One region of the Streptomyces yamdrokensis genome, then DNA from elsewhere that is predicted to be linked to it. Evidence: riboswitches for the same ligand, from Rfam matches in the RefSeq annotation. Region 1 holds a riboswitch; the other holds the start of a gene.

Evidence for each region. A riboswitch is a leader RNA that binds a small molecule or an ion and turns the genes downstream of it on or off. The one in region 1 is predicted to bind S-adenosylmethionine.
Region 2: it holds a riboswitch for S-adenosylmethionine, as region 1 does, so the genes downstream of both, ACWZEH_RS08300 (aminotransferase class V-fold PLP-dependent enzyme) here and thrC (threonine synthase) in region 1, are expected to answer to the same signal.

The regions. Positions count from the first base shown of each region.
Region 1 covers NZ_CM132679.1:3,499,302-3,504,487, forward strand. Annotated here, with positions in the region: gene groL (chaperonin GroEL) at 1-81, opposite strand, end outside; gene ACWZEH_RS15300 (cold-shock protein) at 504-707, opposite strand; gene ACWZEH_RS15305 (MoaD/ThiS family protein) at 1,159-1,434, opposite strand; gene thrC (threonine synthase) at 1,431-2,753, opposite strand; SAM riboswitch class I at 2,772-2,979, opposite strand; gene ACWZEH_RS15315 (glucosyl-3-phosphoglycerate synthase) at 3,245-4,189, shown strand; gene ACWZEH_RS15320 (alpha,alpha-trehalose-phosphate synthase (UDP-forming)) at 4,328-5,186, shown strand, end outside.
Region 2 covers NZ_CM132679.1:1,980,757-1,985,942, forward strand. Annotated here, with positions in the region: gene ACWZEH_RS08295 (Lrp/AsnC family transcriptional regulator) at 1-131, shown strand, start outside; gene ACWZEH_RS08300 (aminotransferase class V-fold PLP-dependent enzyme) at 216-1,640, opposite strand; SAM riboswitch class IV at 1,844-1,960, opposite strand; gene trpD (anthranilate phosphoribosyltransferase) at 2,067-3,131, opposite strand; gene qcrB (cytochrome bc1 complex cytochrome b subunit) at 3,323-4,984, opposite strand; gene qcrA (cytochrome bc1 complex Rieske iron-sulfur subunit) at 4,981-5,186, opposite strand, start outside.

The DNA of each region.
Region 1 (5,186 bases):
CTTGACGGCGTCCGCGAGCTGGTTCATGCCGCGCTCGAGGCCGCGCCGCGCCTCCTCGTCGAACGCGATGATCTTGGCCATGTGAAGTGGTCCCTCCAGGACTGGGGGTGATGACTCCTTGAGGACCGCGCCCGCGCCCGCGACGGACGGCTCACAGACCCGGCGGTTCCTTGCCCCACCGGCCTGCGGGCCTCACCGACCCGGTCCTTACGTTGTCACTCTCACCTTCAGAGTGCTAACGCAATGATTAGCACTCGACCCATGCGAGTGCAAGCGCCTTCGAGGATCGGCGGGAGACTCAGCCACCCGCGAACACCCGGACGGGACGGGCGGCCGGCGGACGAGCGGCGCGGGCGGCACGCGGACGGACGGGCGCGCGGACGGGCGCCACGCCGGGCAGCAGGCGAGCGGCGCGGGCAAGGCGAAGGGCTCGCATCCCGGGTGACCCCGGAGACACGAGCCCTTCGTCGGCAGGAAAATTCTTGTGGTTGCTGGTAGCGCGTTCAGGCGGTGACGCGAACCATGTCGGCCTGCGGGCCCTTCTGGCCCTGCGAGATCTCGAACTCGACCCGCTGGCCCTCTTCAAGGGTGCGGTAGCCGTCCATCTGGATCGCGCTGTAGTGGACGAAAACATCCGCACCACCGTCGACCGCGATGAAGCCGTACCCCTTCTCCGCGTTGAACCACTTGACGGTGCCCTGAGCCATGCCTAACTCCCCTATTACTGGCCCTTGCACAGATCCGCACTTCGCGGATCCGGGTCAGACCTCACTCCCCAAATGGTTGGGGGCGTGCGCCGGAACGCGTCGACCGCGGCTGAATGTATCTGCCCAACTGCCCTCTGCAACAGGTCAGTCGGACGAGAAATCCCGACACCGCCGGGCCGGAATGCGACGGCAATTCGTCCGATTTCAGGGAAAGTCAGCCCGGACAAAACCCTCAAACGCCGCAGAAGGGGCCCGGACTTTGGCTGTATCCAGTCGGGTGAGCGGCAGGAATTAATGGTTCCCGACAGGGGAGTCGGAACCGCGTTCCCCGACTCTATCGCGTTCAATCCTACGGAATTGCCCCCTCCGCTTATCTCGCGGAGGGGGCAATCCGATGAACACCCGGTAATGATGGTTACCGATGGTAATGATCAGCTGTCGTCAGCCGCGGTCAGCCGCCGGCGACGGCCGGGATGATCGACACACCCGCGCCGTCCGGCGTCGCGGTCTGCAGGCCCTGCTCGAAACGGACGTCGTCGTCGTTGACGTAGACGTTGACGAAGCGGCGCAGCTTGCCCTGGTCGTCGAGGACGCGGGCGGCGATCCCGGTGTGGTTCTTCTCCAGGTCCGCGATGACGTCGCCGAGGGTGGCGCCCTGGGCGTCGACCTCGGCCCTGCCGCCGGTGTAGGTGCGCAGGATGGTGGGGATGCGAACGGTCACGCTCATGAGCTGAGGCCAGCCTCTCGGAAGGAGTCCAGGTTCGGGCGGATGGTCGCGGTCAGGCCGGTGTCGGCCACCGCGTCCAGCGTCTTGAGGCCGTCGCCGGTGTTGAGGACGACGGTGGTCAGGGACGGATCCAGGTCGCCGTTCTCGATCAGCTTCTTCGTGACGCCGACGGTCACGCCGCCCGCGGTCTCCGCGAAGATGCCCTCGGTCCGGGCGAGCAGCCTGATGGCCTGAACGACCTGCTCGTCCGTCACGTCCTCCACGGCGCCGCCGGTGCGGCGCGCGATGTCCAGGACGTACGGGCCGTCGGCGGGGTTGCCGATGGCGAGCGACTTGGCGATGGTCTTCGGCTTCTGCGGCCGGACGACGTCGTGGCCCGCCTTGTACGCGGTCGACACCGGCGAGCAGCCCTCGGCCTGGGCACCGAAGATCTTGTACGGCCTGTCCTCGACGAGACCGAGCCCGATCAGCTCGCGCAGCCCCTTGTCGATCTTCGTGAGCTGCGAGCCGGAGGCGATCGGGACGACGAGCTGGTCGGGCAGCCGCCACCCGAGCTGCTCGCAGATCTCGTACGCGAGGGTCTTGGAGCCCTCGGCGTAGTACGGCCGCAGGTTGACGTTGACGAAGCCCCAGCCCTCGCCGGCCGGGTCGCCGATCAGCTCGGAGCAGAAGCGGTTCACGTCGTCGTAGTTGCCCTCGATGCCGACGAGCTCACCGCCGTAGACGGCGGCCATGACGACCTTGCCCTGCTCCAGGTCGTGCGGGATGAACACGCAGGAGCGCAGTCCGGCACGGGCGGCGGCGGCGCCGACGGCACCGGCGAGGTTGCCCGTGGAGGAGCAGGAGAGGGTGGTGAAGCCGAAGGCGCGGGCGGCCTCCAGGGCCTGGGCGACGACCCGGTCCTTGAAGGAGTGCGTCGGGTTGCCGGAGTCGTCCTTGACGTACAGACCGCCGGTGACGCCGAGCTCGCGGGCGAGGTTGTCGGCCTGGACGAGCTTGGTCCAGCCCGGGTTGATGTTCGGCTTGGTCGCCACGTCGGCGGGGACGGGCAGCAGGGGCGCGTAGCGCCAGATGTTCGCGGGACCCGCTTCGATGCGCCGGCGCAGTTCCTCGGTGTCGTAGGCCGAGAAGTCGTAGGCGATCTCCAGCGGGCCGAAACACTCCTCGCAGGCGAAGACGGGGCCGAGCGGTACGCGGTGGCCGCACTCGCGGCAGGACAACGCGGCGGCGGGACCGAGATCGACGGAGGGCGCGGCCGAAGCGGAGCGCTCGGCGGGTCCGGCGGAGCCGGTGGTGTTTGCGACAGTCTGCACAGCCATGTGAGGCGAGGCCCTTTCTCCTCATCTTCCTCACGACGCATCTCGCCGTGAGACGGATTTGGCACCTTCCCTAGCCGGGAGCCTCGCGAGAACGATCGGCGCCACGTGCGCGATCCGCACTGCGCGGCGCGCTGCTGGACCGTCGATCGGCGGTGATCTACGAGAACCGGCTGGAGGGTTGCCGGGGCTTCATCGGGCCGTTTCCCTCTGCCCCTCTGGATGAGCTGTATTCGGTTGTGTGTCGTGCGGTCGTGCGGCGCGGACGAGGACCGGAGAGGGTCGCGACCCCGATGTGCGTGGCCGTCCGCGTTGTCCAAGACTGTAACCGAAGGCCAGGACGGTGCAGAGAGCACGTCCGAACCGCGAGACGGATCACGGGGACACGGACCACCGGTGTACGGACCACCGGTGTACGGACCGCAGGAGCGCCACAGGAGTATGGGCCAGAGGATCGAGGATCTATGGACCACAGGACTGAGGAGCCGCCGACCGTGCTGGAAGAAGTCGAGCGCTGGCTGGCCCAGCGCTCCTGGTCCGTGACCGACCGCCCGGTGCAACGCCTCCTGGCCGCGAAACGCGCCACGGGACAGACGGTGAGCGTGGTGCTGCCCGCGCTCAACGAGGAGGCGACGGTCGGGGAGATCGTCGCGACGATCCGGCACGACCTGATGCTGCGGGTCCCGCTGGTCGACGAGGTCGTGGTCGTGGACTCCGGCTCGACCGACCGCACGGCCCGGGTGGCCGCGGCGGCGGGCGCGACCGTGGTGCACCGGGACGCGATCCTGCCCCGCATACCCGCCGTGCCCGGCAAGGGCGAGGTGCTGTGGCGCTCCCTGCTGGTCACCCGGGGGGACATCGTCTGCTTCGTCGACGCGGACCTCAGGGAGTTCTCCGCCGACTTCGTCACCGGCATCGTCGGCCCCCTGCTCACGGAGCCGGACGTGCAGCTGGTGAAGGCCATGTACGACCGGCCCCTGGGCGACGCCGCCGGCCAGGGCGGCCGGGTCACGGAACTGATGGCGCGCCCGCTGCTCAACCTGCACTGGCCGCGGCTGGCCGGCTTCGTGCAGCCGCTGGGCGGCGAGTACGCGGCCCGCCGCTCGCTCCTGGAACGGCTGCCCTTCCCCGTCGGCTACGGCGTCGAGCTGGGCATGCTGGTCGACGCCCTGCACCTGGTGGGCCTGGGCGCCCTCGCGCAGGTCGACGTCGGCGTGCGCAGACACCGTCACCAGGACGGCCAGGCCCTCGGCCGCATGGCCGCCGCGATCTACCGCACCGCCCATCTCCGCCTGGCCCGCAGCCATCTCCTGCGCCCCGCTCTCACCCAGTTCGAACGCACCGGCACCGGCTTCGAGCCCCACACCCACCCGGTGGACACCCAGGAGCGCCCTCCGATGACGGACATAGCCGAGTACCAGTCCCGCCGGGTGGCCTGACCACGACGGTCCGCGGCCCCTGCCGCAGCCCTTGACCTGACCTTCCGGGGGCATCCGGTCGTATACGGCCGGTCCGCTGATCCGCGTACGGCCGATCCGTACGTTTGAGCGTTTCAAAGGCGGGCTAGGTTGAGGCGTATGGCTCCCATGCAGGCTGGTCAGGACACTCGGAACGCTCGGGTGCTGGTCGCGTCGAACCGCGGCCCCGTTTCGTACACGGTGGGCGAGGACGGCTCGCTGCACGCCAGGCGGGGCGGCGGCGGGCTGGTGTCCGGGCTGTCGGCCATCGGGTCCGACGCGGACGCGCTGTGGGTGTGCTCGGCGCTGTCCGACGGCGACCGCGAGGCCGTACGGCGCGGGGTCGGCGAGGACGGCGTGCGGATGCTGGACATCCCCGCGGACGTGCACGCCGACGCGTACAACGGCATCGCGAACTCGGTGCTGTGGTTCGTGCACCACATGCTGTACCAGACACCGCTGGAACCCGTCTTCGACGCGGAGTTCCGCCGGCGGTGGGCGGCGTACGAGGCCTACAACCGGGCGTTCGCCGAGGCGCTGGCCGAGGAGGCCGCGCGGGGGGCCGCGGTGGTGGTGCAGGACTACCACCTGACGCTGGTCCCGGGGCTGCTGCGGGAGCTCCGCCCCGATCTGCGCATCGGCCACTTCTCGCACACGCCGTGGGCTCCGCCGGAGTACTTCCGGATGCTGCCCGACGACATCGCCGGGCAGGTGCTGCGCGGGATGCTGGGCGCGGACCGGCTCGGCTTCCTGACCCGGCGCTGGGCGGACGCGTTCACCGCGTGCTGCGAGCGGTTCGCCGACGGGCTCGGGGAGACCGCGATCGGGGTGCACGGGCTGGGCGCCGACGCGGACTTCCTGCGCGGCCGGGCGCACGAGGCGGACGTCGAGGAGCGGATCGCCGAGCTCCGCGAGGAGATCGGAACGGCTCCCGACGGGACCGCGCGCAAGACCGTCGTCCGGGTCGACCGGACCGAGC
Region 2 (5,186 bases), 1.5 Mb from region 1:
ACCTGGCGGAGGTCATCCCGGGCCGGATCAACAAGATCCCGGGCGTGGAGGGCACCGACACGCACGTGGCGTTCCGCACGTACTCGCAGCACGACCTGGAGGCCGCGTTCGCGATCGGCCTGGACAGCTGAGCGGTCCGGCCCGGGGCGCCAGGGCTGCCCGGTACGGCGGAGGGGGCCGGGGCGGACCCGCGTACCGGGGCGGGTGACCGGGGCTCAGGCGGAGGTGTCCGGCACGCAACGGCCGTCGACCGTGCGGTAGCGCCGGCGGGCACCGTCGCGCACGAGCTCGCGGACCGCGCGGACGAAGCGCTCCACGTGTTCGTCCGGTGTGCCCGCGCCGAAGCTGACGCGGATCGCGTTGAGGGACGTCTCGCCGGGCACCGTCCCGGGGGCGCCGCACTCGCCCCGGTCCTGCGGTCCGCCGCCGCGCAGGGCGCGCAGCAGCGGGTGGGCGCAGAACAGTCCGTCCCGTACGCCGATGCCGTACTCGGCGGAGAGGGCCGCGGCGAAGTGGGAGCTGTTCCAGCCGTCGACGACGAAGGAGAGCACGCCGACGCGCGGCGCGCCGTCCCCGAACAGGGACAGGAACCGCACCTCGGGCACGTCCGCGAGCCCGTCCCGTACGGTGCGGATCAGCCGCTCCTCGTGGGCGGCCAGCGCGCCGAACCCGGCCGTGCCGAGCGCTTTACAGGCCGAGGCGACGGCGTGGGCGCCGATGACGTTGGGCGAGCCGGCCTCGTGGCGGGCGGCGCCCTCGTGCCACTGGACGTCCACTCCCCCGTCCGCCCGCCGGGCGACCCTGCGACTGGCGCCGCCGCCCGCGAGGTAGGGCTCGGCCCGGCGCAGCCAGTCCGAGCGGCCGGCCAGGACACCGGTGCCGAACGGGGCGTACAGCTTGTGCCCGGAGAAGGCGACCCAGTCGACGTCCAGCTCGCGCAGGCTCACCGCGCGGTGCGGGGCGAGCTGGGCGGCGTCCAGGACGATCCGGGCGCCGTGCGCGTGGGCGGCGGCGGCCAGCTCCCGTACGGGCCACAGCTCTCCGGTGACGTTGGAGGCGCCGGTGACGCAGACCAGGGCGGGGCCGTGGGGGTCGCGGGCGGCGAGGGCGTGCTCCAGGGCCCGTACGGCCTGCTCCGGGCTGCCCGGGGCGTCGAGGAAGGTGACGCGGGCGCCGCGCCAGGGCAGCAGGGCGGCGTGGTGCTCGGTCTCGAAGACGAAGACCTGGCAGTCGTCCGGGAGCGCGGCGGCGAGCAGGTTGAGCGAGTCGGTGGTGGACCGGGTGAAGACCACCTGGTCCCGCTCGCGGCAGTCGAGGAACTCGGCGACGGTCCCGCGGGCGTTCTCGAACAGCTCGGTGGAGAGCTGGGAGAGGTGGCCGGCGCCGCGGTGGACGCTGCCGTAGTACGGCGCGTACGCGGCCACGTCGTCCCACACGCGCTGGAGCGCCGGGGCGCTGGCGGCGTAGTCGAGCGCGGCGTAGGTGACCTCCCCGCCGGTGACGAGCGGAACGGTGACGTCCCGGCCGAGCACGGGCAGCGGGGCACAGCCGGACGGGGCGACGGCATCGGCGGTGGGAACAGCGGAAGGAGCGGAAGGAGCGGAAGGAGCGGAAAGAGGGGAAAGGGTGGAAACGGACATGGCTGGACTCCCGTGACAGCAGGCGGAATCACCACGCGAGCGCGCACGGCTCGAGCGTGGGAGAGGGTGGAGAGGAATCTGCAAAGGCGGGGCTCTGCGGCCTGGAAAGGCCCGTCAGAAGCGCCCTAACGCATTCGCTTGCTCAACGGAAGGCTCCCTCGAACGACCAGGACCCCTGGTGTCTCACTCGATCGAGTGCGAGGGGTCCGCGCTTGCCGCGAGCCCTGCTGCTCACGGCCTGGTCCTCACCCGGGGCACCCCGCCACGGACGGAGGGTTGCCGGACAGCCGGCCGGGGCCTGATGGCTGTCGCTCATGACCTGGTCCCACATCCTGCCACACGGGCCCGCACCACGCGCAAGGCGCGGTCCGGATCCTGGACGGACCGGACCGCGCCCTCACACCTGCCGTACCGCTCGCACGCGGCTCACGCGTTGCTGACCAGCACCCAGCGCTCCAGAACCCGCCGGGCGCTGCCCGAGTCGATCGACTCGGCGGCCTTGGCCATCCCGGCCCGGATCTGCTCCGCCAGCGTCCCCGTGCCCGGCTCGAGCGCCACCAGCGCCGCCGCCGAGTTCAGCAGCACCGCGTCCCGCACCGGGCCGCGCTCGCCGTCCAGCACCCGCCGGGCGACCTCCGCGTTGTACGAGGCGTCGGCGCCGCGCAGGGCCTCCAGGGGCACGGGCTCGATGCCGACGTCCCGCGGGTCGAAGCGTTCCTCGGTCACCTTGCCGTCCCGGACCACCCACACGGTCGAGGGTCCGGTGGTGGTCAGCTCGTCGAGACCGTCGTCGCCGCGGAACACCAGCGAGGAGTGGCCGCGTCCGGCGAACACGCCGGCCATGATCGGAGCCATCCTCGGGTCGGCGACCCCGACGGCCTGGGACCGGACCCGGGCCGGGTTGGCCAGCGGGCCCAGGAAGTTGAACACCGTCCGGATGCCGAGCTGTCCTCGCGCGGCCGCCACATGGCGCAGCGCCGGGTGGAACCTCACCGCGAAGCAGAAGGTGATCCCGGCTTCCTCGGCGACCTCGGCGACCCGCTGCGGGGTCAGTTCCAGGTTGACTCCGAGCTTCTCGAGGACGTCGGAGGCACCGGACGCGGAGGAGGCGGCCCGGTTGCCGTGCTTGACGACCTTCGCCCCGGTGCCGGCGATGACGATGGAGGACATCGTGGAGATGTTCACCGTCCTGGCGCCGTCGCCGCCGGTGCCGACGATGTCGACGGTCGCGCCGGGCACCTCGATGCCGATGGCGTGGTCGTACATCGCCCGGACGCAGCCGGTGATCTCCTCGACGGTCTCGCCCTTGGCCCGCAGGGACACGGCGAACCCGGCGATCTGCGCGTCGGTGGCCTCGCCGCGCATGATCAGGTCCATCGCCCAGGCGGTGTCGTCGGCGGACAGGTCGCGGCCGTCGAGCAGGCCGTTCAGCAGGGCGGGCCAGGAGCGGCCCGCCGCGGTGTCGCCTCCTGCGGGGGTCACAGCGCTCATCGGCCGCTCCTGGGTCCTCGACGTCCTCGGCAGACGGATGGGTCTTCGACGGACGGATGGCTGGGGGTTTCGTCACCACCCTATCGATTCCGGGGCACGACGAAGGGCCCCCGTCCGGTCCTCGGACGGGGGCCCTTCGCAGTCGTGTGGCGACTTGGCCGCCTGGGAAGGCGGTGGAGGCGGTGAGGGGATCAGTGGTGGCCGTGGCCGCTCGTGATCTCCTTGTACTCCTCGGCGGTCGGCTTCGGGATCTGGGACTCCTCGCCGTAGTAGCCCTTGCTGAGCTTGGCGCGCAGCTTCTCCAGCGGCTTCACCTTGCGCTCGACACCGTTCTCGTCGACGAGCGGGCCGATCTCGGCCGGCTTGTACTGCTCGTGCGCCGTGAGGGTGTGCAGCTGCTCCTGGCTGAGCGGCTCGTGGACCTCGATGAACTCACCGTGCGGCAGGCGCTTGATGATGCCCGACTCGCGGCCGTGCAGCACCTTGTCCCGGTCCCGGCGCTGGAGGCCGAGACAGATCCGCTTGGTGACGATGAACGCGATGACCGGTCCGACGAAGAACCCGATCCGGACGAACCAGGTGACCGCGTTGATCGAGAGGTTGAAGTGCGTGGCGATGATGTCGTTGCCGCCGCCGATCAGCGTGATCATGTAGCCGGTGACCCAGGCGACACCCAGCCCCGTCCGGGTCGGGGCGTTGCGCGGCCGGTCCAGGATGTGGTGCTCGCGCTTGTCCCCGGTCACCCAGGATTCGATGAACGGGTAGACCGCGATCGCCCCGAGGAAGACTCCGAAGATCACGAGTGGGATGAAGACGCCCAGGGCCAGCGTGTAACCCCAGAAGTTGATCTCCCAGCCGGGCATGGCACGGACCAGGCCCTCGGCGAAGCCCATGTACCAGTCGGGCTGGGCTCCGGTGGAGACCATGTCCGGCCGGTAGGGGCCGATGTTCCAGATCGGGTTGATCGTCGCGATCGCCGAGACGGCGGCCAGCACGCCGAAGACCAGGAAGAAGAAGCCTCCGGCCTTCGCCATGTACACCGGCAGCAGCGGCATGCCCACGACGTTGTTGTTGGTCTTGCCGGGGCCCGCGAACTGCGTGTGCTTGTGGTAGAAGACCAGGATCAGGTGCGCCACCACGAGGCCGAGCATGATGCCCGGCAACAGCAGGATGTGGATCGAGTAGAACCGGGCGACGAAGTCGTCCCCCGGGAACTCCCCGCCGAACAGGAACATCGAGATGTACGTGCCGACGATCGGCACGGACAGGATCGCGCCCTGCGTGAAGCGGACACCGGTGCCGGAGAGCAGGTCGTCCGGGAGCGAGTAACCGGTGAAGCCGGTGAACATGCCGAGGACGAGCAGCAGGAAGCCGAACAGCCAGTTGATCTCACGCGGCTTGCGGAACGCGCCGGTGAAGAAGACGCGCATCATGTGCACGAACATGCCGGCGATGAAGACGATCGCGGCCCAGTGGTGGATCTGCCGGATCAGCAGACCGCCGCGGACGTCGAAGCTGATGTCGAGCGTCGACTTGTACGCCTCGCTCATCAGCTGGCCCTGCATCGGGATGTAGCTGCCGTGGTACTCCACCTCGTTCATCGACGGGTGGAAGAACAGCGTCAGGTACACACCCGTGAGGATGATGATGAGGAAGCTGTAGAGGCAGATCTCACCCAGCATGAACGACCAGTGGTCGGGGAAGATCTTGCGCATGTTGGCCTTGGCCAGGGAGTAGATCCCCAGCCGGCCGTCGGCCCAGTCGGCGACGCGTTCGCCGGCCGGGGCCTTTCCGCGCGAGCGACCCGGGCGGTCGGCGCCCGACGGATTCGTGGTGCTGGTCGTAGTACTCATCCGCGCTCCCAGAACGAAGGACCGACGGGCTCTTCGAAGTCGCCGAGCGCCTCGAGATAGCCCTCGTCGTTCACACCGATGCGCAGCTGCGGCAGGGCGTGACCCGCGGGACCGAAGATGACCCGGGCCCCGTCGGCAAGGTCGAAGGTGGACTGGTGGCAGGGGCACAGCACGTGGTGCGTCTGCTGCTCGTACAGGGAGA